3 regions of the Rhizobium azibense genome follow, and region 1 is predicted to be linked to each of the others. Evidence: predicted binding sites of a transcription regulator. Region 1 holds the regulator's gene; each other region holds the start of a gene.
The links. The regulator PhoB, encoded in region 1, activates phosphate uptake and scavenging genes when phosphate is short. The targets are predictions, from matches to a motif close to TGTCATNNANCTGTCAT.
Positions count from the first base shown of each region.

Region 2: EV130_RS13975 (BtaA family protein) is a predicted target of PhoB. The motif match lies at 6,292-6,308, and genes of this name have one in related genera.
Region 3: EV130_RS15620 (LTA synthase family protein) is a predicted target of PhoB. The motif match lies at 2,315-2,331, and genes of this name have one in related genera.

Region 1 covers NZ_SMBJ01000005.1:326,698-337,394, forward strand. The annotation lists gene EV130_RS14825 (PstS family phosphate ABC transporter substrate-binding protein) at 1-900, shown strand, start outside; gene pstC (phosphate ABC transporter permease subunit PstC) at 962-2,341, shown strand; gene pstA (phosphate ABC transporter permease PstA) at 2,341-3,627, shown strand; gene pstB (phosphate ABC transporter ATP-binding protein PstB) at 3,641-4,456, shown strand; gene phoU (phosphate signaling complex protein PhoU) at 4,491-5,204, shown strand; gene phoB (phosphate regulon transcriptional regulator PhoB) at 5,239-5,922, shown strand; gene EV130_RS14855 (winged helix-turn-helix domain-containing protein) at 5,940-6,626, shown strand; gene EV130_RS14860 (KTSC domain-containing protein) at 7,012-7,200, shown strand; gene EV130_RS14865 (hypothetical protein) at 7,238-7,681, opposite strand; gene EV130_RS14870 (hypothetical protein) at 7,730-7,921, opposite strand; gene EV130_RS14875 (universal stress protein) at 8,113-9,012, shown strand; gene EV130_RS14880 (hypothetical protein) at 9,175-9,450, opposite strand; gene EV130_RS14885 (LysR family transcriptional regulator) at 9,516-10,457, shown strand; gene EV130_RS14890 (entericidin domain-containing protein) at 10,562-10,697, shown strand, end outside.
Region 2 covers NZ_SMBJ01000005.1:155,012-165,708, forward strand. The annotation lists gene EV130_RS13950 (ArsR/SmtB family transcription factor) at 1-658, shown strand, start outside; gene metF (methylenetetrahydrofolate reductase [NAD(P)H]) at 660-1,562, shown strand; gene EV130_RS13960 (lytic murein transglycosylase) at 2,082-3,335, opposite strand; gene EV130_RS13965 (glycoside hydrolase family 25 protein) at 3,416-4,213, opposite strand; gene EV130_RS13970 (class I SAM-dependent methyltransferase) at 4,330-4,959, opposite strand; gene EV130_RS13975 (BtaA family protein) at 5,001-6,245, opposite strand; gene EV130_RS13980 (serine hydrolase domain-containing protein) at 6,422-7,804, shown strand; gene EV130_RS13985 (lytic transglycosylase domain-containing protein) at 7,825-8,766, opposite strand; gene EV130_RS13990 (LysE family translocator) at 8,879-9,514, opposite strand; gene EV130_RS13995 (pyrophosphate--fructose-6-phosphate 1-phosphotransferase) at 9,573-10,697, opposite strand, start outside.
Region 3 covers NZ_SMBJ01000005.1:484,601-495,297, forward strand. The annotation lists gene EV130_RS15615 (DUF1003 domain-containing protein) at 1-74, opposite strand, end outside; gene EV130_RS15620 (LTA synthase family protein) at 367-2,286, opposite strand; gene EV130_RS15625 (NAD+ synthase) at 2,481-4,160, shown strand; gene EV130_RS15630 (TolB family protein) at 4,181-5,011, shown strand; cobalamin riboswitch at 5,029-5,212, shown strand; gene bluB (5,6-dimethylbenzimidazole synthase) at 5,289-5,975, shown strand; gene EV130_RS15640 (DUF2865 domain-containing protein) at 5,983-7,068, opposite strand; gene EV130_RS15645 (NADP-dependent malic enzyme) at 7,171-9,483, opposite strand; gene EV130_RS15650 (UDP-2,3-diacylglucosamine diphosphatase) at 9,695-10,501, shown strand; gene EV130_RS15655 (GNAT family N-acetyltransferase) at 10,583-10,697, opposite strand, start outside.

The DNA.
Region 1 (10,697 bases):
GCCAACAAGACTGGCAAGCCCGCTCCGGTCGTCGAGTCCACCGGCACGGGCGGCGGCTTCAAGGCCTTCTGCGGTGGCGTCGGCGAAGACTTCGCAGATATCACGGGCGCTTCCCGCGCAATCAAGGAATCGGAAGTCAAGCTCTGCGCCGGCAACGGCGTGACCGACATCACCGAAGCTCTCATTGGTTATGACGGCCTGTCTGTCGCCGTATCCAGGTCCAATACCGGCGACTGGAACCTGACCAAGGGGCAGATCTTCCAGGCGCTCGCCGCGCAGCTTCCCGACGGTAAGGGCGGCCTGACTGCCAACCCGAACAAGAAGTGGTCGGACATCGACAAGTCCCTCCCGGACGTCGATATCGTCGCCTTCGGACCGCCGCCGACCTCCGGTACCCGTGACGCATTCGTCGAACTGGTTATGCATCCGGGCTGCGAGAAGACCCCAGGCATGGCTGACCTCAAGAAAGCCGACGAGAAAAAATACACGGAAGCCTGCTCGCGCATGCGTCAGGACGGCCCGTTCATCGAAGCCGGCGAAAACGACAATCTCATCGTTCAGCGTCTTGAATCCGATCCGAACTCGGTCGGCATCTTCGGCTATTCGTTCCTCTATGAGAACGAAGACAAGCTCAAGGATATCAAGATCGAAGGCGTCGAGGCAAGCTTCGAGACCATCAAGGACGGCTCTTATCCGGTATCCCGACCGCTCTTCATCTATGTCAAGAATGCGCACCGCGACGTCATCCCTGGCATGAAGGAGTTCCTGGAAGAATATACTTCCAAATCTTCGATGGGCGAGGACGGCTACCTTGCTGAACGCGGTCTGACGCCTCTCGACGAATCCAAGCGTGCGGAAGTCGAGAAGGCTGTCATGGCAGCCAAGAAGCTCGGCTCGTAATATCGAACTTCACCGGCCGCCTGCGCAGCCCGCGGGCGGCTTCTTCTTATATGGGGGCAACATGTTCGGTTATCTCTTCCTCGTATTGGTTGCCGCAGCCGTGGTCGCGGCCTACTTCGGAGGCTTGCGCGCCCTCGCCGTATCGACAACGGCAGGAACGAGCCGCATCAAGGCGCATTCCCGGCCGATTTACCACGGTCTCAACGCTGCGATCTGGACCGCTGTTCCCGCTTCCATCTTTCTTCTTCTCTGGCTTGCCTTCCAGTCCAGCGTCGTGAACCAGCTTGTGCTCGCCTCATATCCTGGCTCCGAAGGCATGGACAGTGCTGCACTATCGCTGCTCATCGGCGAAATCCGCCAGGTTGCGGCCGGAAACCTCTTCCGCCAGCCAACGCCTGAAGTGGCTGCTGCAGCCGAACATCTTCGGTCGCTCCAGACCTACTCCACCTATCTGATGATGGCGATTGGCTTCTGCATCGTCGCGGTGGGTGCATTTCTCGGGATGAAGGTGATCAGCCCAAGGTATCGCGCCCGCCACAGTGTCGAGACTGCGGTCACGGGTTTCATGATGTTCTCCTCCCTGGTTGCCATCATCATCACAGTGGGCATCGTCGGCTCGCTCGTATTCGAAGCGCTCCACTTCTTTGCAAGGGTTCCGGTCACCGAATTTCTCTTCGGCCTGCGTTGGGAGCCTCAGATCGCCATCCGCGCAGACCAGGTGGCCGGGCAAGGCGCGTTCGGCGTTCTTCCGGTCCTGTTCGGCACGTTCGTCATCTCGGCGATCGCTATGCTGGTTGCGGTTCCGACGGGGATACTCTCCGCCATCTATCTGACCGAGTATGCGCATCCGCGGTTCCGTGCCGTTGTGAAGCCGCTTCTTGAAATTCTCGCGGGAGTTCCGACGGTCGTCTACGGCTTCTTCGCCGTGCTGACGGTCGCCCCTGCTATTAGGGCCCTGGGCGCTTCCGTGGGGATAGCCTCGTCGCCGAACAGCGCGCTTGCCACCGGCCTTGTCATGGGCGTGATGATTATTCCGTTCATTTCCTCGCTTTCGGACGACGCCTTTGCGGCGGTGCCGCGTGCCATGCGCGACGGCTCGCTGGCCCTGGGAGCAACCAAGGGCGAGACTATCCGCAAGGTCCTGCTGCCGGCCGCTTTGCCTGGCATTATCGGCGGCGTCCTTCTGGCCCTTAGCCGTGCGGTCGGCGAAACGATGATCGTCGTCATGGCAGCCGGCCTAATCGCGAAGATCACACTCAACCCCTTCGATGCGGTCACCACCGTGACCGTCCAGATCGTCACCCTTCTCATCGGCGACTCCGAGTTCGACAACCCGAAGACGCTGGCGGCTTTTGCACTCGGCCTTGTACTCTTCCTCGTCACACTCGGCCTGAACCTCATCGCGCTGCGCACCGTGCGCAAGTACCGGGAGAAATATTGATGTCCACGACCGCAGTCGCCGGAACGCGTGTGAACTGGCATTCGGATGACATGAAGGCACGCCGGAAGGCACGCTATGCCGCTGAGCGGCGTCTCCAGGCTTATGGCATGATCGCAATCATTTTCGCGCTCGGCTTCCTCGCTTTCCTCATCGGTTCTCTGACGCTCACCGGGTACAAGGCGTTCACCCAGACGGTGGCCACCATAAACATCGACCTCAGCAAAGCTGAGCTCGATACAAGTGATATGATGAAGGCCGACTGGCGCGGCGCCGTGCGCGAGGCACTGCGCAACCAGATTGGGGACCTGCCACGCAGGCAGGAGAAGGCCTTCTTCGACCTCTTCACATCCTCGGCACCGTTCCTCGTTCGCGATGCAGTCATTAAGGATCCAGCACGCCTCAAGGCACCGAGCAGCTTCGTCATCCCGATGTCCGATCCGGCCGACCAGTTCGTCAAAGGCGAGATCAGCCGGGATACGCCAGAGAGCCAGCGGCGCATCAGCGACGAGCAGATCGGCATGATCGACCAGCTCGTATCCAAGGGCGTAATCTCCAGTCCGTTCAATTGGGCGCTTTTCCTCAATGCCGACAGCCGCTTCCCGGAACTGGCTGGCTTGGCTGGCGCGATTTCCGGATCGTTCTGGTCGCTGCTCGTCTGCTTCGCCATCAGCTTCCCGATCGGCATTGCGGCGGCGATCTACCTGGAAGAGTTCGCTCCCAAGAACCGTTTCACCGATCTCATCGAAATCAACATCAACAATCTTGCGGCGGTCCCGTCGGTGGTGTTCGGTCTCCTCGGGCTCGCCGTGTTCTTGAACGGTTTCGGCCTGCCGCGGTCGTCTCCGCTCGTCGGCGGCCTCGTCCTCTCGCTGATGACGCTGCCGACGCTCATTATTGTTACACGCGTGTCGCTGAAGGCGGTGCCTTCCTCGATCCGAGAGGCGGCCCTGGGGGTCGGCGCCTCCAAACACGAGATGATCTTCCACCACGTGCTGTCGCTCGCCATGCCGACCGTCATGACGGGAGCGATCATCTCGCTCGCGCGAGCTCTTGGAGAAACCGCGCCGCTGCTGCTCATCGGCATGAACGCCTTCATCACGAGCCCTCCGGACGGGATATTCGCGGCGTCGACGGCGCTTCCGAGCCAGATCTACATCTGGGCGGACAGCCCGGAACGCGGCTTCGTATCGAGAACCTCCGCCGCAATTCTCGTGCTTTTGGGGTTCCTCATATTGATGAACGCGATCGCCATCTTCCTCAGGCAGCGCTTTGAGCGCCGCTGGTAACGGAGTAAGGATTATGAACATGTTGACCGAAACAGCAGTTGAGAAGGCTCTGGAGCAGAAAATGAACGCGACCGCCTACAAGATGGTCGGCAAGACGGTGTCGGTTTACTACGGCGAGAAGCGTGCGCTATTCGACGTGAACCTGAACGTCCGCGAAAATACCGTTACCGCACTCATCGGCCCGTCGGGCTGCGGCAAGTCCACCTTCCTGCGCTGCTTGAACCGCATGAACGACACGATCGACAATTGCCGCGTCACGGGCGAAATCAAGCTGGACGACGCGGATATCTACGATCCGGACATTGACGTTGTGGAACTGCGCGCTCGCGTCGGCATGGTCTTCCAGAAACCGAACCCGTTCCCGAAGTCTATCTACGAGAACGTTTCTTACGGACCGCGCATCCACGGTATTGCCAGGTCGAAGGCTGACCTGGATCAGATCGTCGAAAGCAGCCTCCACAAGGCCGGTCTCTGGAACGAAGTCAAAGACCGCCTGCAGGAATCCGGCACCGGTCTGTCGGGAGGCCAGCAGCAGCGCTTGTGCATCGCACGAGCCGTCGCCGTCAGCCCGGAAGTCATCCTGATGGACGAACCATGCTCGGCGCTTGATCCTATTGCGACCGCCAAGGTCGAGGAACTGATCCACGAGCTTCGCGAGAACTACAGCATTGTCATCGTGACGCATTCGATGCAGCAGGCGGCCCGCGTTTCGCAGCGCACCGCCATGTTCCACCTCGGCAATCTCGTCGAGGAGAACGACACCGACAAGATGTTCACCAATCCGGACGACCCGCGCACCCAGGACTACATCATGGGCCGCTTCGGCTGATCTGCGGCGTTCAGGCTATTCAAGGACAATCCCCATGGCATCGACCCATATTTTTTCTGCCTATGACGAGGATCTGAAGTATTTGTCCCGCCGCATCTCGGAAATGGGCGGGCTTGCCGAGCAGATGGTGTCGGACGCCGTCCGCGCGCTTGTCAACGGTGACGCTGGCTTGGCCCAGAAGGTCATCTCCGACGATGTTATCATGGATCACGCCGAGCGCGAGATTGGCGACAAGGCGATCGTCACGATTGCCCGCCGCCAGCCGGTGGCCTCCGACCTTCGCGAGATCATGGGCTCGATCCGCATCGCGGCCGATCTCGAACGCGTCGGCGATCTCGGCAAGAACACTGCCAAGCGTGTCATTGCCGTGCAGAGCACCGGCGTTCCGCGCAAGCTCGCCCGCGGTCTCGAGCATCTTTCCGAACTGGCGCTGGTACAGCTCAAGGAAGTACTCGACGTCTATGCCTCGCGTTCAGCCGACAAGGCGAAGTCGATCCGCGAGCGAGACGAGGAAATCGACGCCATGTACACCTCGCTGTTCCGCGAGCTGCTGACCTACATGATGGAAGATCCGCGCAACATCACCAGTTGCACGCATCTTCTCTTCTGCGCCAAGAACATCGAGCGCATCGGCGATCACGCAACCAACATTGCCGAAACGATCTATTACATGGCGACCGGCGCACAGCCGGAAGGCGAACGTCCGAAGGACGACACTGCCAACACCGTCGGCGCGGTCACGCAATGACTGTTGCGAACCCGCCTTCAGGAGACAGAACCGCATGATCCCGAGAGTTGCAGTCGTTGAAGACGAAGAAGCACTGAGCGTGCTTCTTCGCTATAACCTCGAGGCCGAAGGTTTCGAGGTGGACACCATCCTGCGCGGCGACGAGGCCGAAATCAGGCTTCAGGAGCGCACGCCGGATATCCTGATCCTCGACTGGATGCTGCCCGGCGTCTCTGGTATCGAGCTTTGCCGCCGCCTGCGCATGCGCCCAGAAACGGAGCGTCTGCCGATCATCATGCTGACGGCGCGCGGCGAGGAAAGCGAGCGCGTGCGCGGCCTTTCCACCGGGGCCGACGACTATGTCGTCAAGCCGTTCTCCACGCCAGAGCTGGTTGCCCGCGTAAAGGCGATGCTGCGCCGCGCCAAGCCTGAGGTGCTCTCCACGGTGCTGAAATGCGGGGATATCGAACTCGACCGCGAAACGCATCGCGTCCACCGCAAGAGTCGCGAAGTCCGCCTTGGTCCGACCGAATTCCGCCTCCTGGAGTTCCTGATGTCATCGCCCGGACGCGTCTTCTCGCGTTCGCAGCTTCTGGATGGTGTCTGGGGCCACGACATTTATGTCGACGAGCGCACCGTCGACGTTCATGTCGGTCGCCTTCGCAAGGCACTGAATTTCTCCAACATGCAGGACGTCATCCGCACGGTCCGCGGCGCGGGATATTCGATGGAAGCGTAGCAGGGAGGCCGGAGAGGATGTCGGTGCGGATACTTGTTGTCGAGCAGGACGAAGATCTGCTCACCACGCTGAAGAACGCTCTGGAGACAGAAGGATATTCGGTGAACTGTCTTCCCCCCCATGCATCGCTCGTCGAGCTTGTGGCGTTGCGGCTGCCTGATGCGGTGATATTCGGTGCGCCGGCTCCTGGCTCGATGGCGATCTCGACATGCCGCCAGTTCAGGACAACCGGAGCGACCGCCCGCCTTCCGATCGTGGTGCTTCTGGACTCGCCCCTCGAACAGGACCGGTTGGCAGTCCTTTCGGCCGGAGCCGACGACTGCCTCATAAAGGCAGTTTCCCCCGTCGAACTCCTCATCCGATTGCGGAACCTTCTGCGACGTCTCAATCCAGCGTTACTGGAGAGCACGCTGAAAGTCGGGGATCTGACGCTCGATAAGAACGCCCGCCGGGTCCACAGGCAGAAAAAGGAAGTCAAGCTCGGACCCACCGAGTTCAGGCTACTCGAGTTTCTGATGAAGTCCCCCGGTCGCGTCCACTCCCGATCGGAATTGAGGGCATCGCTGTGGGGCAGCGATGCCAGTGTCGATGAACGCGCTGTCGACGTACACATCGGACGCCTTCGGAAGGGCATCAGTCTCGGCAAGGCCGACAAGGTGATCCGGACGGTGCGCGGCGCCGGCTACGCACTTCGCGACTTCTGACCGGTATCGGGGTCCGACCCGATCCCGCCACTGTGTGCAGAGATTGTGAGGCGCGATATAGATGTTCTCGCAACACGTGTGTCACGTCGATTTCACGCGACCGCCTATATTGGTGTGTGTTTAGTCGCGCTGGAGGTGATTCCAGTCCGCCTTCGGCTCCCATACTTGCCCAAAGGCGTCAGACATACAATCCAACCGGGATGAGGCTCGGTCCGATCGGCCTACACTCGTCCCAAAGTACAGCTAGTTTGGTTGAAGCGATTTGGAGTATTCCATGACGATCAAGACGGCGTTGTTGAGAATGTCCCTCATTATCGTTTCCGGTTGGGTCATGGTCGGCACCATCACCTTGGTGATGTTCCATTGACCAGTGAGGTTTAACGGCATGCGGTTCCTGGTGTACACGAAAACGATCGCCCAACTCGATTATGACGAAGAGACGCGCGTCTTGACGATCATCTACCGGGACGGCCAAGTGCGATCCGTTCACCATGTCGATCCCAAGATCATGATGAAAATGGTTGCGCAGCTTCCTCCGGAACGATCCCTCTACCTGATGCAGGCGGCGATCTGATCGTCGCGGTCAAGGCAAGGTGTGACCTCATCTGGCGTCAATGCATGGCCTCGATAAAGGCGCGTCGATAAAACGCGCCAAGGCTGATCCGTTCTTCAGCGACCGCCACGAGCTTCTTCTGAAGACGGCGCTCGAATTCCCGCGATCGGGCTGCCCGTAGCCTGCCGTGCGGCGTCGTGGGCTTTAACCGCATCCGTGGTCCGAGGTCGGCGCGGTACTGGGCCAGCGTCATGCCCGCTCTGATCAGCAGAGCTCTTATCTGCGGACGGTGCTCGGCAGCGATGACGAGGCCAAACGACTTGATCAGCATAGGCTTCGGGACGGGCAGCTCGATCTCGTCGATGATGTCATTTCCCACTTGCGCTTCCTCGGCGAACGCAAGGTACCGGTCCACCAGGTCATGAGCGGCCTCGAGGGTCTCGGTGTCCGGCCTGTACCGGCACCAGGTGTCACCAAAAGCACTCAGCGATCCGTACGACATCAAGAGCTCCTTTGCCCCTTCAAATGAACGCGGAAATTGGCTGATTGTTCAAAGGATGCCGCAAGCGGTGCCAGGGCGCGGCTTCGCCACCATCGGCTCCACGTCGAGATTGCCGCCGTGGAGCAGCGCGGCGCGTTTTTCGTAGAACGAGCGCTGGTAGGTGACCTCGATCGAGTTGTTGGCACGGACGAAGAATCCGACCATGGCGGCAGGGGCTTTTCCCAGAACCCGTCGATCCATCTGGGTCGCAGGCCATGATGGCGAAGCCCTTGGTACTGGCCGGCGCATAAACCCTACCACGCAATCGCCCGTTTGCCGTGGAAGCGGCGCAGCCTGTGCGGCGTTTGCTAGCCAGCCATCGGACGCAGGAGTAAAATCTTAAACGTGATGGACCGGGAGCGATGTGGGAGCATCGCGAAAGGAGGCCCGGTATGAACAATGCGCCCGCGAACGACCCGCCGAACCCGACTTCGGCAGAAGCCGGTGTCATCTTCGCCGATCTTGTGCGGGAAGGGACCGACCATGCCGACGTTCTCGCCCTGCTGCCCGATCCGGCAACTGCGCAACCTTGCCTTGACGTCGCCGAAGACGCCGCCCGTGCCATCCATGGCACCATGTCCGTGGCCCATGTCGGCGCCGATCCGGAACGGATGATCGCCGCGCCCGAGGAGATCGATCTGCAGATGCTGCGGGACCTGACCGAAGGCTCGCCGCATGAGCGGTTCGAACGGGTCGCCCGAGCCTTCGAGGATTGGAAGCAGTGCAAGCCCGGCCGAGAACGGCTCCTTCTCGATGATTGCCGCGGCGAAGTTGCTCGTTGCGTGAGCGCCAAAGTCCGTGAGACGGCGTTGGTCGTCGCTCCTTGTCATGGCAATATGGATGCCCGCGACGCTTTTCACGATCTCGTTTTCCATGAGCGCAAGCTGGTGTTGGCACCACCTGCCGGTACCCATGCCGGCAATCTGCTGGGGCATGTGGTGATCGGCTGGAAACCGCATGGTCATGCGCGGGGAGCCGTCGCCGCGGCCAGACGCTGGCTGGCTGCGGCCGATCGCGTGACGGTTCTGTGCGTCAACGACGAACCGGACGGAAGCTACCAGTCAACGGCAAGAGAGTTGCTTGATCAGCTGGGCCTTGACGGCGACGTCGTCGCAATCAACTCGGCAGGGCTGTCCGTCGGGGAAACGATCCTCGATTTCGCCAAATCGGCGAATGCGACGTGCCTTTTGATCGGCGCTTTCAAGCATGGCTACTTCCTGGAACTGCTGCTCGGTCGTGTCACTCACTACCTGCTGTCGCATTCGCCGCTTCCATTGATGATGAAGCATTAGCGACGGCGTTGGCCTGACCTCGCCCGCGCCAAGAAAAGTCGTTCCAGATCGGTACTCCCATCCGGTTCGATGACACGTTTGCCCACATCTGCGATGGTCCTCCTGGTTGCAAAGGAGGAAGTCTGGCGGCCTCAATAGTTCGGTGCGGGTCCTGCGAGTCGATTACAGTTTTCGTTGAGGGTCAGCTGCCGACAAGCCCGGCGTGAAGCGCATTTCGTGCAGCGTCTGTAACGCTTTACGTGCAGAACTTCGTGGAGAAGCAGATGGATGGGTGAACCATTCTCGGCTGTTGTCGAGCGCAAGTGGCGCGACATCGGCGATCAGGTGGCTGGGCAACGCGGTCATCTGCCGCATAGTGTTCTCCCAGGCGGTGCGCTGCAGTTGCCTTGCCCTGAACGTAAAGAAGATGTCCAAAATGCTATGTGCAGTCTCGGTCATCATGGCCTCCTTCGTTTATCGCCATGGTGCTAAAATAGCTTTGCGTTGACATTCAAACAAACGAAATGATATGGTGCTTAACATCAGAAAAATTGAAAGATGCGACGATGACTGTGCCCTTTCGCCGCCCGATCCCCTTGCTCGACAATGATGTTCTAAGAACCTTTGTCGCCATTGCGGAAACAGGCAATTTTTCGACCGCAGCCGAAGCAGTTTTCCGCACTCCTTCGGCGGTTTCCATGCAGATCAAGAAGCTCGAGGAACAGCTCGGCGCGACGCTGTTCATGCGTGATGCGCGATCGGTGACGCTGACGCAGCACGGTGAGCTCCTGCTGACCTACGCCCGCAATATCTTGGCGCTTTCCAACGAGGCGGTTTCCCGCTTCATCATGCCGGAACTCAGCGGCGTCGTGCGGCTCGGCGCGCCGGAGGATATCGGCGAACGGCTGCTGCCAAGTATCCTGAAGAGCTTTGCGGAGAGCTACCCGGGCATCATGGTCGACGTGACGATCGACATGAGCATCGGCCTCAAGAAGCGTATGGAAGAGCAGAGGCTGGATCTGGCACTGATCAATTGCGCCACGCGGCCGTTTCCGACCGGCGGAGAGATCGTGTTTCGAGAACGCCTTGTTTGGGCAGGCGCCAAATGCGGTACTGCCCACAGGCGCGATCCCCTGCCGATCTCGATCTGGGAGGATGGCTGCATCTGGCGCCAGGAGGCGCTGGCGCAGCTTGAGCGTAACAAGCGGCCCTACCGCGTTGCCTATCTCAGCGGCCATACGATGGCGCAGCGCGCCGCTGTGCTTTCCGACCTTGCGATCGCGCCGCTGCCGCGCTCCTATGTGGCCGACGGGATGGTGATGCTTGGTGCCCAGGAAGGCCTGCCTGAACTCGGCTCGTTCGACATCCGGCTGTTGACGGCCTCGCAGCTCTCCGGGCCTATGGAGGCCGTCGCCGACAGCATCCGCTTTGCCTTCGCGGAAAAGGCAAAGGCCGCCGCCGCTTGATCTGGACGGCGAGGAACTTTATTGGATTTCAGCGCGTTAAACGGCCGGAGCGGCGTTGGCTGCTTCGGCTGCGTAATTTTCGTTTGCACAAGAGGATTTCCAAAATGGCGACAACGGTCAAAGTCGGCGCAGCACTGATGCTGCTTCTGGCCCTTTCTTCCTGCGGCAATACCATCCGTGGCATGGGCCGTGATACGGCAAACGCCGTCAACGCGACGCAGGATGCCGGCCATTCGGTCA
Region 2 (10,697 bases), 170 kb from region 1:
GCAGGCCTATTTCAGTCGCAATGCCGCTGAATGGGACGAGCTTCGGCGCCTGCATGCCGCCGACGAAGAGGTGGATGCCGCGGTCATCAAGCTCCTCGGTGACCAGCCGGTCCATTCGCTGCTTGATCTCGGCACGGGGACCGGCCGCATGCTCGAGCTGCTTTGCGGCCTCTATCGCCGGGCGATCGGCGTCGATGCCAGCCGCGACATGCTGAGTGTCGCCCGCGCCAATCTCGACAGGGCAGGCATCACCAAGGCATCGGTGCGGCATGCCGACATCCTGAACCTGCCGTTCGAGGGGCAGGATTTCGATCTCGTCACCATTCATCAGGTGCTGCACTTCTTCGATCAGCCGGAAATCGCGATTGCCGAGGCGGCGAGGATGCTGGCACCTGGTGGGCGTCTCATGGTCATCGATCTTGCGCCGCATGGGCTTGAATATCTTCGCGACGAGCACGCGCACGTCCGCCTTGGTTTCTCGCATCAGTCGATGACCGACTGGCTGCGCAGGACGGGGCTCGACGTGGAGCAGGCCGTCGATCTACATCCGGGTCAGCCGGGCGAGAAGGGGCTTACAGTCACGATCTGGCTTGCGCGCGATCCCAGGCGCCTCATTGCATCCGAAGGCGCCGAAACAGTATTGGCCGGGGAGGTATGATATGGCTTTGAACACCGGAGACCGCCGCAATATCGGCATTTCCTTCGAATTTTTCCCGCCGAAGTCGGAGGAGATGGAAGGCCAGCTCTGGAAGACGGTGGCCGAGCTGCAGGACTGGGATCCGGATTTCGTCTCGGTGACCTATGGCGCCGGGGGCACCACAAAGGCGCCGACGCTGACGGCCGTGACGCGGTTCCTCAACGAGACGCCGCTTGCGACGGCGTCGCATCTCACCTGCGTGGGCGCCACGAAGGAAGAGACGCACCAGGTGATCGACCATTTCCGCAAGGCCGGCGTGAAGCACTTCGTGGCGCTGCGCGGCGATGCGCCGGGCGGGGCAGGGGTGCCTTACGAGCCTCATCCGGGCGGCTACGCCAATGCGGCCGAACTGGTGGCCGGCCTTCGCGAAATCGGCGATTTCGAGATTTCGGTGTCCGCCTATCCGGAGAAGCATCCGGAGAGCCTGGACGTGGCGGCCGATATCGACATGCTGAAGCGAAAGGCCGACAACGGCGCGGACCGCGCATTGACGCAATTCTTCTTCGATAACGACAACTTCGAGCGCTACCTGGAGAAGGTGCGGCGCTCTGGCGTCAAAATTCCGATCGTGCCCGGCATCATGCCGATCCAGAACCTGACGCAGCTGAAACGATTTGCCAGCGCATGCGGCACGGTGATCCCGGCCTTTCTCGATGAGCGCTTTGCCGGTCTCGACGACAAGGTGGAGGAGCGGGCCAAGGTTGCCGTTGATGTCGCCGTCGAGCAGATCGAGGATCTCGTTCGCCGCGGGTTAAACGAGTTTCATCTCTATACGATGAACCGCTCGCCGTTGGTTTCAGCCGTCCTCACCAATCTCGGCCTCAGGCGAGAGGGCGCAAAGAGGGCAGCGGGCGCGGCTGCCTGAGGGCACCGGCAATCGGCATCCAATAAAAAAGCGCATGTCTGGCGGTGACATGCGCTTTTTAATTGGCTGAACTGTTAGCTTGTCAGGAGCTAGGTATTCCAGTCATAGGGTTCGCCGACCGCTCAAATAAAGAGCATGGACAAGACGAACGCGAACGCTGCACTGACCAACAGGACATTCAAGGATCGTGTGATACCCATGTCTGCCTCCTCGCGTTAACCGGCATATAATATGTCTGAATTGTGTCGCGTGGAAAGCGGTTTCTATGCTGCAGCGCAGCGGCGAACTGCGGATGAGCCGAGTTCTGATCAGCTAAGCGATTGAAACGAAGTGCTAAATTGGAACGAAAATTTGTTCACACATTTTAACCGTGCGTTAAATTGGGCGATTGCCCGTTAACGGTGACGGCGACATAAAGGCATGACCGGAACCATTTGATATAACGCGGGAAATCGAAACCGCGCCCCGTCATGTTCCGGGGCGCGATCGAATTGCGCGGTCTTTACGAAAATCAACTGGTCAGAGCGCGCCGAGCAGGCCGGGCGTCGCCCAGCCATCGGCCGGCATTCCGAGACGCTGCTGCTCCCTCTGAATCGCGACACGCGTGCCGGAACCCAGGATGCCGTCTATCTGGCCGACATCGTGGCCCTTAGACTGCAGCTTGGTCTGCAACTGCTTCATCTGGTCATTCGCAAGGCCCTGTTCCGGTGTCCCCTTGAGATAAGGCTGCGCACCGCCAAAGCGGGTGGCGAAATATGCGGCCGAGGTCGTGTAGATGAATGACTTGTTCCACTCGAGATAGATCTTGAAGTTCGGATAGGCGATAAAGGCCGGTCCGTGACGGCCTTGCGGAAGAACGAGGTCACCCTCCAGATTGCCGAAGCTGGTGTTGCCGTCACGCGGTTGGACACCGAGCGCGAACCACTCGCCCGCCGTCATGGTGCCGCCGAGACCCGATTTTTCCCAGGGAAGATTTTCTGGCAAGGTGACTTCCTGCAGCCAGGGCTGGCCGCGCTTGAAGCCGAGATGCTGGATGAACTTAGCAGCCGTCAGGATTGCGTCCGCGCCGCTCTCCTTCAGCCGCACATGGCCATCGCCGTCGCCATCCATGCCGTATGCGACGATGTCGCGCGGAAGCATCTGCACCTGGCCGATTTCGCCCGCCCATGCGCCGGTATTGGTCGCCGGGTCAAGGTCGCCGTGCTGGACCATTTCGATGAGCGCGATCAATTGCGGGCGGAAGAGTTCGGGGCGGCGGCAGTCATGCGCCAGCGTGACGAGCGCGTTGCGCGTATTGAAATCGCCCTGAACCGCGCCGAAGTCCGTTTCCATTGCCCAGAAGGCGGTGATGACGCCCGGGGCGACGCCATAGTCCTGCTCGGCCCTGGCGAAGACGTCTGCGAACTGTTTCAGCTTCTGGCGGCCGATATCGAGACGGGCCTGACTGACGGTACGCTGGGAAAACTCAAGGAAGGTCTGCTTGAAAACGCCCTGCGCGCGGTCCCGGCTAAGAACCTTCGGATCGATCTGCGCACCGGCGAGCGCCTTGTCGGCAGCTTCGGCCGAAGCGCCGGCGGCGATCGCATCGGCCTTTACGCCCGCCAGAAATTCGGCAAGGTCGCCGGCGCAAGCCACGGGAGGAGCCTGAGGCGTTGCGGCTGGTGGAGGGGAAGCCGCCGGCGCCATTGCCTGCTGCTGAGCCAGCGCCGTGGTTGCCGCGGTGATTGCAAACAAGAGAGCAAGTGCAGAGCGGCTTGCGAGCGAGCGGTGCATGAGATCGTCCTTATATCCGAAATATGTCCGTTGCTTTCACAGATGAATGTGACGGAAGCAAGAAAGATCGGCGGACGTTACTAAGAATTCTTGTCCTTAGAAACGGAAGCCACCCAGTTGGTCCAGTTCTTTGAGGAGCCCGCGAACACATTGATGTCGGCGGGGCCTTTAATGCCGGGGATCACGCCGGTCGACGTGTACTGCCAGAAGGCCCAGCGGCGGTCGGCATAGGTGACTTCCGGGTGCTTGGCCACCGAGCGGACCCAGAAGTGATAGTCCTGGAAATAACCCTGCAGATTGTCGCGGTGGAAATCGACCGATGTATAGATGATCGGCCGCTTGCCGTAATAGGCTTCGAGGCGGTCCATGAAGCGCTGCATCTGAGCGCGGACGGTCGCCGGGTCCGGCCGAAAGCGGCAGGTCTTCGATTCGCCGTTCCATTCGACGTCCAGGACCGGGGGCAGGCGCATCGAGTCCCGCGGGACGTTGCGGATGAACCAGTCGGCCTGCTCATCGGCCGACGAGCAGAAATAATAGAAATGATAGGGCGCATGCGGGATGCCGACGGCGCGGGCGCGCTGCCAGTATTCATTGAAGCGCGGGTCGAACCTGTCCTTGCCCTCGGTCGCCTTGATGAAGGCAAAGGCGACGCCGGAGGTCTTCACCGTCTGCCAATCGATGTCGCCCTGCCACTTGGAGATGTCGATGCCGTGAACCTCGTTCCGATGCGGATGCTTCTCCCCGAAATCCTGGGGGTCGGTATCCTTGAATCGGGTCTTCGGTTTTATGGATGCGGTTTCAAGATAATCGTATCCCGATGAAGTACAGCCGGCCAACATGATGGCCAATGGCAATACAACAAACAAAATCCGGCGCATAAATGTCCCGTCGTGGACCGAATGATCGACTTGCCCCACAGCTTGACCTTCGAAAGACGAGTTTCAGTAGAGGAATCCCCCTCTTTGAACATATCAACGTAAAAATTCGGTTAGTTTCAAGTCAATTGTGAAGGTCGGGCGATGATTGCCGCCCGCCAGGCGTAGCCGCCGCCGATCGTCTCGAACGACAATCTCGCGTTGTTTTCATGGGCTTGGGCTTCCAGCACCTCGCGCAGATCGGCGCGAGGCATCACGTGAAATTTTGCAAGCCATGACTTCAGCACTGCCTTGAACCAGCCCGGCAGGCCCTCCTGCTGGCCGAAATCGACGATATGCAGTTGTCCGCCAGGGTTCAATGCGGCGATTGCGGCAGCCACGGCGCGTTCCCAATCGGGAATCATCGACAGAGCATAAGAAATGAGGATCCGGTCGAAGCCGCCGACACCAAATTCCCGCGGAGTGAAGGCGGTCGCGTCGGCTACGCGAAAATCGGCAACCGCAAGCTTCGTGGCGAATGTTTTGCGCGCTGAAATCAGCATTTCCTGCGAAATGTCGAGGCCGTAGAGCCTGGCGGCGGGGAACAGCCGGTGTGCGAGCACCAGATTGCGGCCCGTGCCGCAGCCGACTTCGAGCAGCGTACCGCCTTCCGGAACGTCCAGATTGCGGATCGTACGGTCGCGGCCGAGCAGGTAGTATTTGCGCGTCAGATCATAGATATGGCGCTGGTGGCGATACATGCCGTCCATGAGATTGGCATGTTTCTCGTCCAGGATGGAGCGGATCTCGGTCACGCGTTCTTTCCGTAGATGTGGAAGCCGCCGTAGATGGCAGAACGGTCGAGCGCGGTCATATCTTTGGATTTCTCCTCGAAATATTGCCATCGGTCGCGAATCGACGCGGAAAGACGGCCCTCGATGACGCTTTTTTCGGCCGCGGTGCGAAAGATGACGCGGGCGCCGGGGCGGGCGGTGCGGGTAATCTCGGCCCAGAGCTCGTTCATCTGCTGGTCCGTCATCCAGTCCTGTGCATCGAGCAGGATATAACGGTCGCGAGAGGCGGCGGGTTCCTTGGTGAGAAGCTCGGTGAAGCTTGCGTGATGGACGTTGACACGATCGACATTGGCGCGGATGACCTCGTAGTGCTGCCGCTTCAGATAGGTCGGCAGCGGGCCTTCGTCATCGGTGGCATAACGGCGACCAAAAGCCTGCCAGGCGAAATAGTTTTCGCTCATCGGAAAATGGCAGGCGAGCTTTTCGAGGCGATGCTTCAGCACCGGTGCGATCGACTGATCGGCGGTGAGACTGGCAAGCTCGTCATATTGCTGCGGCGGAATCCCAAGGCCGAAAAGCGAGCTCTTGCGCCCGGTAATCCATCGCACCACCGGCTTTTCGAAGAGGGGCGCAACCTGTTCGTCGAAGAACTGGCGCTGTTCGCGGATTGAGCGGGTCTTTGTCATCTCTTTGAGATCGACGCCGTGCAGGCGGGCAAGCAGATGGGCCGCGCCGATGAAGCGGCCGAGCAGGCCGGTCTCGTAGAAGTTGCGGTTGAAGACGGTGACGCGGCGGCGGCCGAACTTGCGGCCGTTCCAATAGGCGCGTGTCGTCCGATCGAGATTGGATGACAGGAAGTGGTCGAAGGCCTGGCTGTTCGAGCGCTCGTTGGGCATGGCGAGGAAGCGTACGAGGTCGGTATGGCCCGGAAGATGCTTGAAGGCAGCAAGCTTCAGGCGGTTCAGCGCGACATGGTGGGGGTTGAGGTCGACCACATCGATGGAGGCCGGCGCCTTGGAGAGATAGGCGAGCATGTTGCACCCGCCCGAGCCGATCGTGACGATGCGGTGATGCGGCTGCAGTTCCATCGCTTGCATGTCGAGATCCGGATCCTCCCAGATCTGGGGATAGACGAGGCCGGAAAAGAGCAGGCCGAAAAGCCGTTCCGATAAGCCGTCCTTGGAAAATGCCTTGTGGCGGAGAAGAGCGTCCTTGAGTTTCCGGTTCTTGCGGAAGCCGGTATCCGGTGCAAATTCCGTCATTTGATTCTGTCACCCTTTTTGTGTTCAGGGCGTGTAGCGCGTCCCTGCTACAGTTTGATGACGCAGATTGTCGGTATCGCTTCCCACCGGAATTGCCCGGCACGAAACGATACTCGCGTTCTTGTGCTCTTTTTTGGGAAGTGATTTCCTGCTTTCTCCGTTCGTGGAGGCATGACATGCGATTTGTTCTGCGTATCTTGAAGGCACTGGCCGCTGCATCTGTTGTCATCGTCATCGCAGGCGGGACCTGGCTTGGCGTCAACCCGCCTGAGCTGTTGCGCGTGGGTGACGGTTATGCGGCGAAGATCGTCTGCTCGAATGTGTTCCTGGCAGGACGCGACCCGCAATCGGTGCTCTATGGCGACGTACAGGCGCCGGGCAATCCGCTGCTGCGGTTGGTGCGAGTTTCGGTCGATCGCGATCAGGGCCATGTAACGGCGCGCATCCTGGGGCTCTTTGCGCCCGGATATGCGCTCTATCGCGGGGCGCTCGGCTGCACGAGCGTGCCTGACGGCAATTTCAAGGCTGCTGCCGAGGCTGTACCTTCAGAGACATCGCCGCGGGTGGTTCCGCAGAACGCCGCACTATGGCCGGAAGGCGAGAGCATCGCTGAAGCTGACGATGGAGAGCTTGCGTCGCTGCTGGCAAACGACCTGCTGGCCGGTCCGCAAATGCGGGCGATGGTCGTCGTTCACAACGACCGGATCGTGGCGGAGCGCTATGGCGAAGGCTTCGATGCAAGAACGCCTCTGCTTGGCTGGTCCATGACCAAGACGGTCAATGCGGCGCTCGTCGGACGCGCCATGCTCGATGGAAAGGTAGATTTCAACACGAACCACCTGTTGCCGCAGTGGAAGAATGACGAACGGTCGCAGATCAGGCTGCGGGATCTGATGGGCATGGAAAGTGGTCTCGCTTTCAACGAGGAATACGGCGATGTCACGGATGTGACGCGCATGCTCTATCTCGACCCCGATATGGTTTCGTTACCCGCCAATGCGCCGTTCGAAGCAAGGCCTGGCGAACGCTTCCGTTATTCGAGCGGCACGGCGGTCCTGTTGTCACGAATCTGGATGAATGGGCTAGGCGACCAGGAAAGGGCCTTCTCTTATCCGAGGGAGGCACTTTTCAAACCGCTCGGCATGTCGAGCGCAGTGCTGGAGGTCGATGCCCGTGGCACCTTTGCAGGCAGTTCCTATCTCTATGCGACGGCGCGCGATTGGGCGCGTTTCGGACAATTCCTGCTTCAGGACGGCGTCTGGAACGGTCGGCGGCTGTTGCCGGAGGGGTTTGTCACGGCCATGCGAACGCCGACGCAATCGTCGGGCGGTAAATATACGCAAGGCCAGGCATGGCTCGCAGCACCCGGCGGAGATACCAGCGCTGAAGCGGGGCTGCCGGAAGATACCTTTTGGCTGGAAGGACATGACGGACAAAGTATGGCAATCGTGCCGTCCGCCGATCTGGTCTTCGTCCGCATGGGCTTGACGCCGGGCCGCCTCGGCTACAAGCCGCAGGTCATGCTGAAAGAGCTGCTGGCCGCGCTGCCTGCCGGTTGAGCGGCTGTGAAGGCGAAATCTTAGTAGTTGCCCTGGGCAATGTCCGTCATGCCTTTGCGCTTGGCATCGTAATAATAGCCGCGGGCATAAAGCCTTACGGCATCTTCTTCCTTGTTGTTGGAAACGAGCCATGCGCCGCGCAGATACTTCGCGGCATATTTAATGTTGGTTTCGGCGTCGAGAAGGCCGGCGGGCGCACCGTCATAGCCCATCGATTTGGCCGTATTGTACTTGATCTGCATCAGTCCGAAATACCCACGCTTATTGTAAGCCTTTGGATTGTAACGGCTTTCGCGATGAACGACGCGGTGGATCAGTGTCTCGGGGACTTCGTAAAGCTTCGAATACTTGCTGATCAGCTTGCCGATAAAGCTCTTTTCTGCGGTCGGCGCAGTATCAAGGTCGCTGTCGCTGAACACCGGCGGGGCGGCTGGCGGGTCCATGGGGCCGGACTCATCGAAGCTGAAATCCAACATCGAACGCCGCGTGGGGCCGACGGAGGCGATGGCGGCCAGGGCCCCGGCCTGCGGCGCTGTCGCTGCGAAGGCAAGCTGTGCGGCAGGCGATGCCGGAGTGCCTGGACGCGGGGTCGGCACGACCGACTGTATCGCGGTCATTTCCGGCGTCAGCGGGATTTGTGTGCCACCCGCGGTCATCGCCTGTTGCATGGCAGGATTGGCCGAGGTTGCCGTCGCCGGCATTGCCGTTGCGGCCGTCAAAGCGGGTGTCGCCTGCGGATTGGAAGCTGCGAATGCGGTTTCGAGATGGCTGGCGCCGTCGGCGGCCGGCACGGCGGCCATCTTCATCGCATCCTCGCCAGGCTTCGGTGTTGGCACGACGCTCTGCACAGCGGTCAATTCCGCCTGCGACGTATACTCGACCGTCGAGCATCCGGCCATACCGCACAACATTGTCGTCACGACAAGGCCGCGTTTCAGGCCGGAAGAACCGTTCGCTACCATTCTGTCACTTTCGTGAATCGCGCCGCCCTGGCAGCATTTTAAAGTTATCGAGACCCTGCACCCTGATTTGCCATTAGCCTATTCGCTGTTGCGCCGCAACCGGCGAAGATCGTCAGGCGGCGATACGGCGATAACCGGCCGTCACGGCGCCCGCAGCGATCAACAACGTCCCGCCGGTGCGGTTGACGGCGCGCTGCACGCTGGCCTTGCGGATGAGGCCGCGTGCGGCATTTGCTAGAAGTGCGTAAGTCGCGGCATTGATCGTTGCGAGAACAAGGAAGGTCAGCTCCATGATGACCATCTGTTCGAAGAAAGGCTTCTCGGGGTTGAGAAATTGCGGAACGAAGGCGACGAAGAAGACGATGCTCTTCGGATTGAGCGCAGTCACGATATAGGCGTGCAGGAAGATCTTCAGCGACTTCTCTTCCGGCAGGTTGTCGTTGTCGGCGACCGGTTCGGTGATGAGCGGCGCACGCCAAAGCTTGATGCCTAGCCAGATGAGGTAGGCGCCGCCGATCCACTTCAGCACCGTGAAGAGCATTGCCGATGCGGCCAGAACCGCACCCAGGCCGAAGAGGGAGGCCGTCATCGCCGTGAAATCGCCGAGCGCCACGCCGCTTACCGTCGCCAGCGCCGTGCGTCGTCCATGGCCAAGCGCATAGGACACGACGAGCAGGATTGTCGGGCCTGGAATGGCAAGCATGATGGCGGACGCGGCGGCGAATGCGAGCCAGGCTTCGAGCGACATGGAATCTCCTCCTAATCCCTAGGAAACAAGCAAAGACACCATATTAGCCCTGCGTCAATCATGCTTCCTGGTATTTTTGTCCTATCCTATCCATCACTTCGGCGAACCATCTGGTCGAAAGGTCGAAGGCCTTGCCGCCCTTGATGCGCGGGAACTCGATGGTGCGCAATTTGCCATCCTGTCCTTCGTCATGGCCGGTGACGCCGGAGACCTTGTTGAGGGCGCTTTCGACAGCCAGGTCCACCATGCTGTGGATGAGGCGGAGGTCGTCGGCATTGGCAGGCGCGGAGCGGGCGAAATAGCCGGATTTCTGGACCAGCGAACGCTCGGCATCGACGAGGTTGGCGAACTGCTTCTGGAACCAGCCGCCGACATTGATCGTGTCGATCTTCACATGGCCAAAGGCATCGCGCTTGATGGTCTCGCCGGCAGCTTCCCGCTCCGCGACTATGGCATCGAGGCAGGCGCCTTCAGAAACGAAGACGGTCGCATGTCCGGTCTTGTTCATGATCTCCTTGAGGCGTTCGGCCTCGGCCTGCAGATCAAATGCCATTTCCGGCAGGTAGACGGCATTGATGCTTTTCAGGCCAACATTCATCATCATCCCGTCGACATATTCGTAGTTCTTCGTACGGTCGAGATAGGCCCGGGCGGTCGCCGCCGTCAGCCAGCCGCAGTGGCGGCCCATGACCTCGTGGATGACGAGCGTGCGCGGCGCAGCACTCTGCTCGTTGCTCACATTGTCGAAAAAGTGCGCGCCGACTTCAGCCGCCGTCCAGGCGCCCAGAGACTGACGGATCGGCACGACGTCGTTGTCGACCGTCTTGGGCAGGCCGACGACGGTAAGGTCGTAATTATTGGCCGCGAGATAGGCTGCGAGATCGGCCGCAGTCGTGTTGGTGTCGTCGCCGCCGATGGTGTGAAGGATGGTGACGCCGTCATCGGCAAGGCGTTCGGCTGCGACGCGCAGCGGGTTCTCGCCCTCCTTGACGAGGCCGCGCTTGACGCAATCGGCGGCATTGGTCAGCTTAACGCGGCTGTTGCCGATCGGCGAGCCGCCGAAGCGGTGGAGAAGCGGCGCCTTTTCGCGCATTTCCTTGCTGATTGCGATGCTGTCGCCAAGAAGTACGCCCTGATAACCGGATTTGTAGGCGATGAGCTCGGCTTCCGGCGCGACGTCGCT
Region 3 (10,697 bases), 160 kb from region 1:
CGCTTTTCGATGTCGCCGAGTTGCTCAGTCGGCCTGTCGAAATGCAGGTGAACGAAGTTCGAGATATTATTCATGACTGGCTCCGATATCTGGCACCCGCGCGGAAGATCTGCTTAGTCAGCGAATGTGCGCTCAGCTTGCGCCTTGCCACTATCACCGACTCCTCCAGGAATTGACAACATCAAGGCCAAATTTGCCGAAGCCGGTGATGTTGAAATCGACGTCAGCGGCGGGGTGACGGGCTTCGTCTTCCGGGAGTGGCCATGCGTGCGGTGCGAATCCGCAGCCGCTGTTTCAGCGTCTCGTCGAGATTGGGATCGTCATGCGATCTTCGAGTTACATGTGCAACGGAGCCGCCGACTGCACTCAATGGCTCAGGTGGCCCTCGGCGAGCAGGTCGTGCTTTGGGAAAAAGCGCTCCAGCGTCCGCGCTTTGCCGAACATGATGTCGTGCTGCAGGTAGCCGTAATCACGCACAAGGGGGTCGAGTTTTTTCCGGTCGCGCAACCAGTCCGGCGTCACATTCTTGTTGCGCGCCGCCAGTTGGTAACGGTCGATGATGTCGTATTTCTTCTGCACGCGGCCGAGGAAGCCGGTGTAGAAGGGATGCTCGAAACCGGCGAACTTGAGGAGGTTGTAGGAGATCAGCGACGGGCTGATCGTGCCGACGTTCTGCTTCACCCCTTTCTTGTTCGACCAGATGACCAGCGGCGTTTCATGCTCGCGCTTCATTACGTCGAGCGGCGCCCTGCGGGTGGCCACCTGGTCCGCCATGTAGCCGGCGCTCATATAGACGTTGCCGAGCGGCGGCAGGTGATCGCCCCAGAGCACGATGATCGTTTCGCGCTCGCGCTTCGAGGCCCAATTCATCAGCATCTTGAGACTGTCGTCAGCTTCCTTCACGCCCTGCGCATAGGTCGCAAGCGTCGCACGATCGGCCTCTGGAATGTTGCCGCGGATGCCAATCGTGTTGCGTGCATAGCGATACGGCTCGTAGGGACCATGTCCCTGCAAGGTGACGGCGAAGAAGAAGAATGGCTTATCGAGGCCGTCGCCCTCGCGCATGATCTCCTTCGTCAGGGAATCGTCGGAGGCGAAGATGCCGCGCTTTTCCATCGGCGGCATCGTTTCTTCGGTCCGGAACTCCTCGAAACCGAAATCCTTGTAGACCTGGTTGCGGTTCCAGAACCAGCCACTGAAGGGGTGCAAGGCGCGGGCGATATAGCCTTCGCCGCGGAAGAAGGTGGCAAGCGAGGGCACGTCGCTGCGGACATATTGCTGGTAAGGAATGCTGCCGTAAGGCAGGAAGGCGTTCGAAAATCCGGTCAGTGCCTCAAATTCGACATTGGCGGTCATGCCGCCGAATTCCGGCGAGAAGACGTATCCGGACTGCGCGGCGCGGACGTTCGGCATCGGATCGGCGCTGAACGAGAGATTTTTCAACCTCGTCGGATCCCAAAAGGACTCGCTCATCAGCATAATGATGTCCGGCTTTTCTTTCGGGCCCGTCAGATAGCCGTAGTTGCGCGAGGGAATCGCGTCGAGCGCATCGGCGTTGAGACCGGCGGGCGCTGCGACGTCGGCCATCGGGATGTTGAAGAGGAAGGCCAGTATGAAACCGTTGCTGCGGTAGTTTTCCTTCTGGTCCCACATCATCGGTACGACCTGCAGGCGGTCGCGAACGTAGGAATATTGCGAATAGTCCATGAGCGAGGCGAAGGCCGCTATCACCGGCAGCCCAAGGCAGAGGTGGCGCAGGCGTGCCTGGCGCGAGAGCTTGGGAAAGTTCTGCCATGCATAACGCCATGCGAAAACGATGCCTGAGGCGAAAAGCACGATGCCGACGAGAAGCGTTGCGGCGGTCAACGGCCTGTCTCGCACCATGACCGGCAGCAGCTCCATGATCTGACGAGTAAAGAGTATGTCGGACGGATAGAAGGGGTCGGAGAGAAAGTGCTGCTTCTGATTGGAGACAAAGGCAGGAACCAGAAAAAGCGGGATCAATACAAATGCCGACTGGTGGCGCCGGCCAAATACGGCATCGAGGGTCAACATCACGATCGCCAGCATGGCGACGGTCGTCATGCCGGGCCTGACCGTCGATGTCAGGAACTCGCCCACATCGGTCAAGGTGCCGCGCGCAATCCATTCGACAGCGACGACGCTGAGGAAAGCGAGGGAAAACGAAAACAGGATGCCGATTGCCGCGCGCGCTGCCGGAGACTTTAAACTCGACCCGAAACCGGCGGAAAGCAGTGCTGCTTTGCTCGAGGGTAGAGACTTCATTATCAACGCAATCAACGGTATGCTCCGATGTCATAAAATTTTCACCGAAGTGTCACATGTCCGTCATGAACGCTAGATGAACCTTGCGGGGCGCCGGCTTTTCCCAAGGGTTTGAGTTTTTCGCCCGCCATACCCGGCGTCTTTTCATGGAACGGGCAATTGAAGAGGCGGGCGACCCGCGCTAAATGGATGACATGACACAGGAAAACGCTCCTTTGAATACGCTCCGGATTGCCGTTGCCCAGTTGAACCCGACAGTCGGCGATGTCGCCGGAAACCTCGCCAAAGCTCGTGAGGCACGCACCGATGCGGCCCGCCAGGGCGCGGATCTGCTGCTTCTGACGGAGCTTTTCATTTCCGGTTATCCGCCGGAAGACCTCGTGCTGAAACCGGCCTTCCTAAGGGCCTGCCTGAAGGCGGTCGAGGACCTCGCGGCCGATACCGCAGACGGCGGCCCCGGCGTCATCGTCGGCTTTCCGCGGCAGGGAAAGACCGGGCGGCACAACTCGGTTGCAGTTCTCGACGGCGGCCAGATCCTGGTGCTGCGTGACAAGATCGACCTCCCGAACTACGGCGAGTTCGACGAGAAGCGCGTCTTTTCCGAAGGGTCGATGCCGGGGCCGGTGAATTTCCGCGGTGTGCGGATCGGCGTGCCGATCTGCGAAGAGATCTGGAACGATCTCGACGTCTGCGAGACACTTGCCGAAAGTGGCGCCGAAATCCTGCTCGTGCCGAACGGTTCGCCCTATTATCGCGGCAAGGTCGACGTGCGCCATCAGGTGGCGCTCAAGCAGGTGATCGAAACCGGCCTACCGCTCGTCTTTGCCAATCAACTCGGCGGCCAGGACGAACTCGTCTTCGACGGTGGGAGTTTCGCCTTCAATGGCGACAGGACGCTGGCCTTTCAGATGAGCCAGTTCGAAACGGCGCTGGCGGTGACGACCTGGAAGCGCGGCGAACATGGTTGGCGCTGCAGCGAAGGCCCCATGTCTCGGATTCCCGAGCCCGACGAGGCCGACTATCGCGCCTGCCTGGTCGGTTTCCGTGATTATGTGAACAAGAATGGATTCAAGAATGTCGTCCTTGGTCTCTCCGGCGGTATCGACTCGGCGCTCTGCGCGGCGATCGCCGTCGATGCTCTGGGCGAGGAGCGCGTTCGAACGGTGATGCTGCCGTATCGCTACACGTCAACCGATTCGCTGAAGGATGCCGCCGATTGCGCCAAGGCGCTCGGCTGTCGTTACGACATCGTGCCGATCGAGGACCCGGTGAACGGCTTCACTTCGGCGCTCTCACGGCTGTTCGAAGGAACCGATAGCGGCATTACCGAGGAGAACCTGCAAAGCCGTGCGCGCGGCACGATCCTGATGGCAATCTCCAACAAGTTCGGCTCGATGGTTGTCACGACCGGCAACAAATCGGAAATGTCGGTTGGATATGCGACGCTCTACGGCGATATGAACGGCGGGTTCAATCCGATCAAGGACCTCTACAAGATGCAGGTCTATGCGCTGTCGCGCTGGCGCAACAGTCATGTGCCGCCGGACGCGCTGGGGCCGTCCGGCAAGGTGATCCCGCAGAACATCATCGACAAGGCGCCGTCCGCCGAACTTCGCCCGGACCAGACGGACCAGGATTCGCTGCCGCCTTATCCGGTTCTGGACGACATCCTCGAATGCCTCGTCGAGAAGGAGATGGCGGTCGAGGAGATCCTCGCGCGCGGGCATGATGTGGCGACCGTCCACCGCGTCGAGCATTTGCTCTATCTCGCCGAATACAAACGCCGCCAATCGGCTCCGGGCGTCAAGATAACCAAGAAGAACTTTGGGCGCGATCGCCGCTACCCGATTACCAACCGGTTCCGCGACCGGTAACCCAAGATCCGGGAGTATGCATGCGCAGTTCGGTCGAGATCTACAATATTCGCACCGGCGAAAGCCGGATTGTCGTCCAGACGGAAAAGCTGATCGAGGCGCCGAATTTTTCGCCCGATGGCGGCTATGTGCTGTTGAATGGCGACGGGTTGCTTTACCGGCTGCGGCCGGACGGTACCGGCGGCCTCCAACAGGTCGATACGGATTTTGCAACGCAGTGTAATAACGATCACGGCATTTCGCCGGACGGGACGCAAATCGTCATTTCCGACAAGACCGAATTCGGCAAGTCGGCGATCTATATTCTGCCGGCGGCTGGCGGGACGCCGCGGCTGATCACCGAAAATCTGCCCTCCTATTGGCACGGTTGGTCACCGAACGGCAGGGAGCTCGCCTATTGCGGCATTCGCGACGACCTCTTCGACATTTATACGATCTCCGTCGATGGTGGCCCCGAAAAACGGCTGACGCATGGCGAGGGTCGAAACGACGGGCCGGATTATTCGTCTGACGGGAGATGGATCTACTTCAACTCCAGCCGCACCGGTCTCATGCAGATCTGGCGCATCCATCCGGATGGAACCGGCCTGGAACAGGTGACATTCGACAATTATGGCAACTGGTTTGCGCATCCTTCGCCGAAGAACGACAAGGTGCTGATCCTTTCCTACGATCCGGAGGTCTTCGATCATCCGCGCGACCTCGATGTGCGGTTGCGGCTGATGGACATAGACGGCGGCAACCTGACCACGCTGTTCGAGCTCTTCGGCGGACAGGGAACGATCAATGTACCCTGCTGGTCACCTGATGGTGACGAATTTGCCTATGTGCGTTATTTCCCCGGGACTTGAACGAGCCGCCGACTCGGACGATAGAGACTGCGTCAGGTGCCTGCATCCAGCAGGAGAATCGGGAATCCGGTGAAGGACCGGAACGTGCCCAACGCTGTGAGGCTGACGCTTTCTGCAACAATGGCCACTGGCATCTGCCGGGAAGGCCGCGGCAAGCGGGTGACGCCAAGTCAGAAGACCGGCCTGACAAGATAGACCGAACCGCGTGGACGGCGGCGAAGTTTTGACGCTTCGCGCGCCTGTGCGCGGGTGCTGAAGCATTGTTGGGGATTTGACGATGCAACTTGAACCTTTTGCCCGCTCCCTGGTGCCGGCCGGCCATTTTTCCGACGATGACCGGGCCGCGGTCTATAGAGCCATCGAAACGCGCCGCGACGTGCGCGATCAGTTTCTGCCCGATCCCCTGCCTGACGATCTGGTGTCGCGGCTGCTGGGGGCGGCGCATGCCGCGCCCTCGGTCGGTTTCATGCAGCCCTGGAATTTCATCGTGATCCGCGATCCGAAGGTGCGCCAGGCCGCCTGGCAGGCGTTTTCGCGCGCCAACAGGGAAGCGGCCGACATGTTTGAAGAGGAGCGGCGGGATATGTACACAAGCCTGAAGCTCGAAGGCATCCGGAAGGCGCCGCTCAGCATCTGCGTCACCTGCGATCCCGACAGGGCAGGGCCGGTAGTCATCGGCCGCACCCACAATCGGCGTACGGATGTCTATTCGACAGTCTGCGCCGTGCAGAACCTGTGGCTTGCTGCCCGGGCCGAAGGCATCGGGGTCGGCTGGGTTAGCATCTTCCACGATGCGGATATTCGGGAATTGCTCGGCATTCCAGAGCGGATCGAAATCGTCGCCTGGCTTTGTGTGGGTTATGTCGATCAGCTTTACACAGCGCCGGAACTTGCCGTGAAAGGCTGGCGCCAGCGCCTGCCGCTGAAAGACCTGGTGTTCTGCGACCGATGGGGAAGCCAGTAACGACGCGTCAGTTCTGCTGGGGCTGCGGTCCGGGCGTTGCGGGGTTCTTGAGATCGATCGCACCCTGATCGCCAGCGAGGAACTGCGGACCGACCTGGCGGACTTTACTGTTCGCCGGGTCATAGGGGCGGTCCGGCACCTGCGGCTGGCGGGCAGGCGTGGAGGCGGCGCCCGATGGCGGCTTCGTCTTGATACTGGTGATCGAGCCTTTCGTCGGCGGTTCGCTGATCGATTGATTCTTGCGCATGTTCTCGTAATAGGCGCTGAGATTGCACAAACAGGAGGACTTTTCGCCGGGCGCGCGGTTCTTGTAGGCAAAGGCATTCGGCATGGCGCTGTAGGGCGCACCGGTCGAGGCCGAGATCATGTTTGCGGCATCGGTATTCGAGATGTCTTGATAGAAAAGCTCCGTCTCGATACCCGGGCACATTCTCGAACACGTCGCTGCGTCGCGGTTGAAATCGATCGACGTTGCATTCGTTGTGATCGGGAAGAAGCCGCCGTCGCAGGTGCGCACGCACATGGTGCTGACATGCGACATGAGCTCGCCGTCCGGCACGCCGTATTGGATGTCGCCTTGTTCGCCTTCTCCAAGCGGAATGAAGGTATCGCTCCGCATCGCCTGTTCTTCTGGACTTGGCGCCGGTGCATAGGCCTGCGGGTCGGGCGCATAATCGAGCTCGTCGTTGCAGCCGTTGTCTTCGAGCGCCGCCATCAGCTCGCGGCGGACGCGATAATCGGCGCCGCCCTGATCGCGCAGTTCGTTACGCCGCTCCTGAAGGTATCGAATGTTGTCGACCATGCGCGCCTCGGACTGCTGGAGCTCGCTGCAAAAGTCCGCATTCTCGCCGCCGATCACGACCATGCTGTCCACCGAGCAGCCGTAGCCGCGCAGGTCGTTGCGGACCTTTCTAAGCTCGAGATTCTGCTCGGCGATAGCGCTCGCATATTGGCGGACTTCGGGGCCGTTGCCGATGACTTGGGGCAGATCGGCGATGCGGCCGCGCAGGTCGTCGCAGATCTCATTCGTCTGCGCGGCAGCAGGCGCGGCCAGGACAAGCAGGATCGCAAGGGTCAGGTTTCGGCGTTTCACGGCATCATCCGCAGCAAGGTCGGGCCAGAGCGCGGCGCGACACCCGCTTCCGTTAACAAGCTGGCGAGGCAATAGTAGCGCATTTTTGCAGTTGGCGACAACTTACGCCGGCTGAGAAGCCTCAACGACGGCAAGCGCCGCCATGTTGACAACGCCGCGCGAGGTGACCGAAGTCGACAGGATATGCGCAGGTTGTGCAGTTCCCAGCAAAATCGGGCCGACATGGAGCGCATCCATCATGGTACGGACGAGGCCGAGGGAGATGTTGGCGGCATCGAGGTTCGGGAAGAGCAATAGGTTGGCTTCGCCGGCAAGCGAACTATCCGGCATGGCGCGCTTGCGCAGCGCTTCCGACAGTGCAGAACCGGCTTGCATTTCACCATCGACCTCCAGATCCGGGGCGCGATCGCGCACGAGCTGCAGGGCATCGCGCATCTTGCGTGCGCTCTCGGAGTTTCGTGAGCCGAAGTTCGAATGGCAGATGAGCGCAGCCTTAGGAGTGATGCCGAAGCGCCGAACCTCCTGGGCAGCGAGAACGGCGATCTCGGCGATTTCCTCATGGGTCGGATTGTAGTTCACGAAAGTATCGGCGAAGAAGACCGGCCCTTTCTGGGTGATCAACAGGCTGAGGCCGGCGAAGGTGCAGGCACCCGGCCGTCTGCCGATGATTTGGCCGACGTCTTTCAAGTGGCGGTCGAAGCGACCTTCCACGCCGCAGATGAGGGCATCCGCCTCGCCGCGCTTCACCGACAAGGCGCCGATAACCGTGTTGTTGGTGCGCACGATCGTGCGGGCGGCTTCCGGATTGATGCCAGCACGGCCGACGAGCGCGAAGTAGTCGTCGACATAGTCGCGATAGCGCGGGTCATCTTCGGGGTTCACCACGGCGAAGTCGATGTTCGGGCGAATGCGGATGCCGAACCGCTTGAGGCGTGCCTCGATGACCGAGGGGCGGCCAATTAGAATCGGCTCGCCGGTCTTTTCTTCCAGCAGAACCTGGGCCGCGCGCAGGACGCGCTCGTCTTCTCCCTCCGCGAAGATGACGCGTTTCTTCTCGCAAAGCTTGGCGCTGGTAAAGATCGGCTTCATGACGAAGCCTGAACGCCAAACGAACCGGTTCAACTGATCGAGGTAGGCGTCGAAATCGGCAATCGGCCGCGACGCGACGCCCGTCTCGGCCGCGGCCTTGGCGACAGCCGGGGCGATGCGCAGGATGAGACGCGGATCGAAGGGCGAGGGAATAAGGTAATTCGGGCCGAAGACGGGCGTCTCGCCGGAATAGGCGCGAGCCGCGACATCCGATACTTCCTCGCGGGCAAGTCCCGCGATGGCCTTAACGGCTGCCATCTTCATTTCTTCGTTGATGGCTGTGGCGCCGCAATCAAGCGCGCCGCGGAATATATAGGGGAAGCAGAGGACGTTGTTCACCTGGTTCGGGAAATCCGAGCGGCCGGTGCAGATCATCGCATCCGGGCGGGCGGCACGCGCAAGGTCAGGCATAATTTCGGGGGTCGGATTGGCGAGAGCCATGATGAGCGGCTTTTCCGCCATCTGTGACAGCAGGTCGGGCTTCAGGACACCGGCAGCCGAAAGGCCCAGGAAGACATCGGCGCCGCCGATATTGTCGGCAAGCGTACGCATCTTACTTTTCTGTGCATAGACAGCCTTCCATTCGTCCATCAGTTCGGTGCGGCCTTCATAGACGAGGCCTTCGATATCGTGGACCCAGATGTTTTTTCGCTTCGCGCCGAGCGTCACCAGGAGGTTGAGGCAGGCAAGCGCAGCGGCACCCGCGCCGGAGGCGACGATTTTCACATTCTCGATCTTCTTGCCGGCAAGCTCCAGTCCGTTAAGGATCGCTGCGGCGACGATGATGGCCGTGCCGTGCTGGTCGTCATGGAAAACCGGGATCTTCATCTTCCCGCGAAGCTGGCGTTCCACCTCGAAGCACTCCGGCGCCTTGATGTCCTCGAGATTGATGCCGCCAAAGGTCGGCTCGAGCGAGGCGATGGTGGAGACCATCTGGTCGACGGTGGGCGCCTCGATTTCAACGTCGAAGACGTCGATGCCTGCAAATTTCTTGAACAGGACGGCCTTGCCTTCCATGACGGGCTTGGAGGCGAGCGGGCCGATATTGCCGAGGCCGAGAACCGCTGTGCCGTTGGAGATGACGGCGACGAGATTGGCGCGCGAGGTATAATCAGCCGCCGTCTCCGGATTGTCACGGATCGCAAGGCATGGTGCTGCGACGCCGGGCGAATAGGCGAGTGCCAGGTCGCGCTGGTTGCCGAGTGGCTTGATCGGCTGGATTTCAAGTTTGCCGGGACGGGGATAACGATGGAAGAAAAGCGCCTGTTCGTCGAGGTTTCCGCCGGTCTCGTCTTTCTCCGTCTTGGATTTTTCCTGATGATCCATTGCCGTCTCCGCTTGCGCACTCACATCTTTTGAAGACCTCTCCATACAACAATCGGCTGGCTGGGACAGTCAGAATTTCGCATCCGAGCGGAAAACTCGCGAGCGCTGCGAATGCGCCATTTCGCGCATCTGTCATCTTCCTGAAACACGAGTCTGATTTTGGAAGGCCAGATGAACGATGGGACGCAGGCAAGATGCTTGTGAAAGACATATGGATATTCGACATTTCCGTACTCTCTTCATTTCCGATGTGCATCTCGGCTCGAAGGCGGCAAAGGCGGACTTCCTCCTCGATTTTCTTCGGTATCACGACGCCGATACGATATTTCTGGTAGGCGACATCGTCGACGGCTGGCGGCTGAAGCGCAGCTGGTACTGGCCGCAGGTCTGCAACGACGTCGTGCAGAAGCTGCTGCGCAAGGCGCGCAAGGGCACGCGCGTCGTCTATATCCCTGGCAATCACGACGAATTCCTCCGCGATTTCCCCGGGATGCATTTCGGCGGCATCGAAGTCGCCGAGCGCATGATGCATGACGGCGCGGACGGCAAGAAATACCTGATCCTGCATGGGGACGAGTTCGACGTCGTCGTGCGAAATGCCCGCCTGCTCGCCTATCTCGGGGACTGGGCGTATGACACGGCGATCAAGATCAACGTCGTGCTGGCCGCGATCCGCCGCCGCATGGGCATGCCCTATTGGTCTTTCTCCGCCTGGGCGAAACTGCAGGTGAAGCATGCCGTCAATTTCATCGGCGAGTTCCAGCGCGTCGTGGCCGACGAAGCCCGCAAGCACGGCGCCGACGGCGTCATCTGCGGCCATATCCACCATGCTGTGATCGAGGACATGGACGGCGTGCGCTATATCAACACCGGCGACTGGGTGGAGAGCTGTACGGCAATTGCCGAGCACGAGGACGGCACGTTCGAACTCATAACCTGGAGCACGATTGCCGACGCTCAGGCCATCCCGATGGCGCTCGAGCATCGCGACAGCGAACTCGAGCCGCAGGCCGCCTGAATCTCATTTGTGAATATTGAAATTGAAGCGATATCCCACGGAATCCAGTCGATGCAGCGAGCTTGCTTGTGGCGCCGGTTATCATGGGCCTAGTTCCAGCCGCATGAGGATCTCGTCATGGTAAATATCACCCACCTTTAAAGCTTCGACCTCGACGGCCCACTCTTTAAAACCCATGGATCTGTAAAGCCGGATC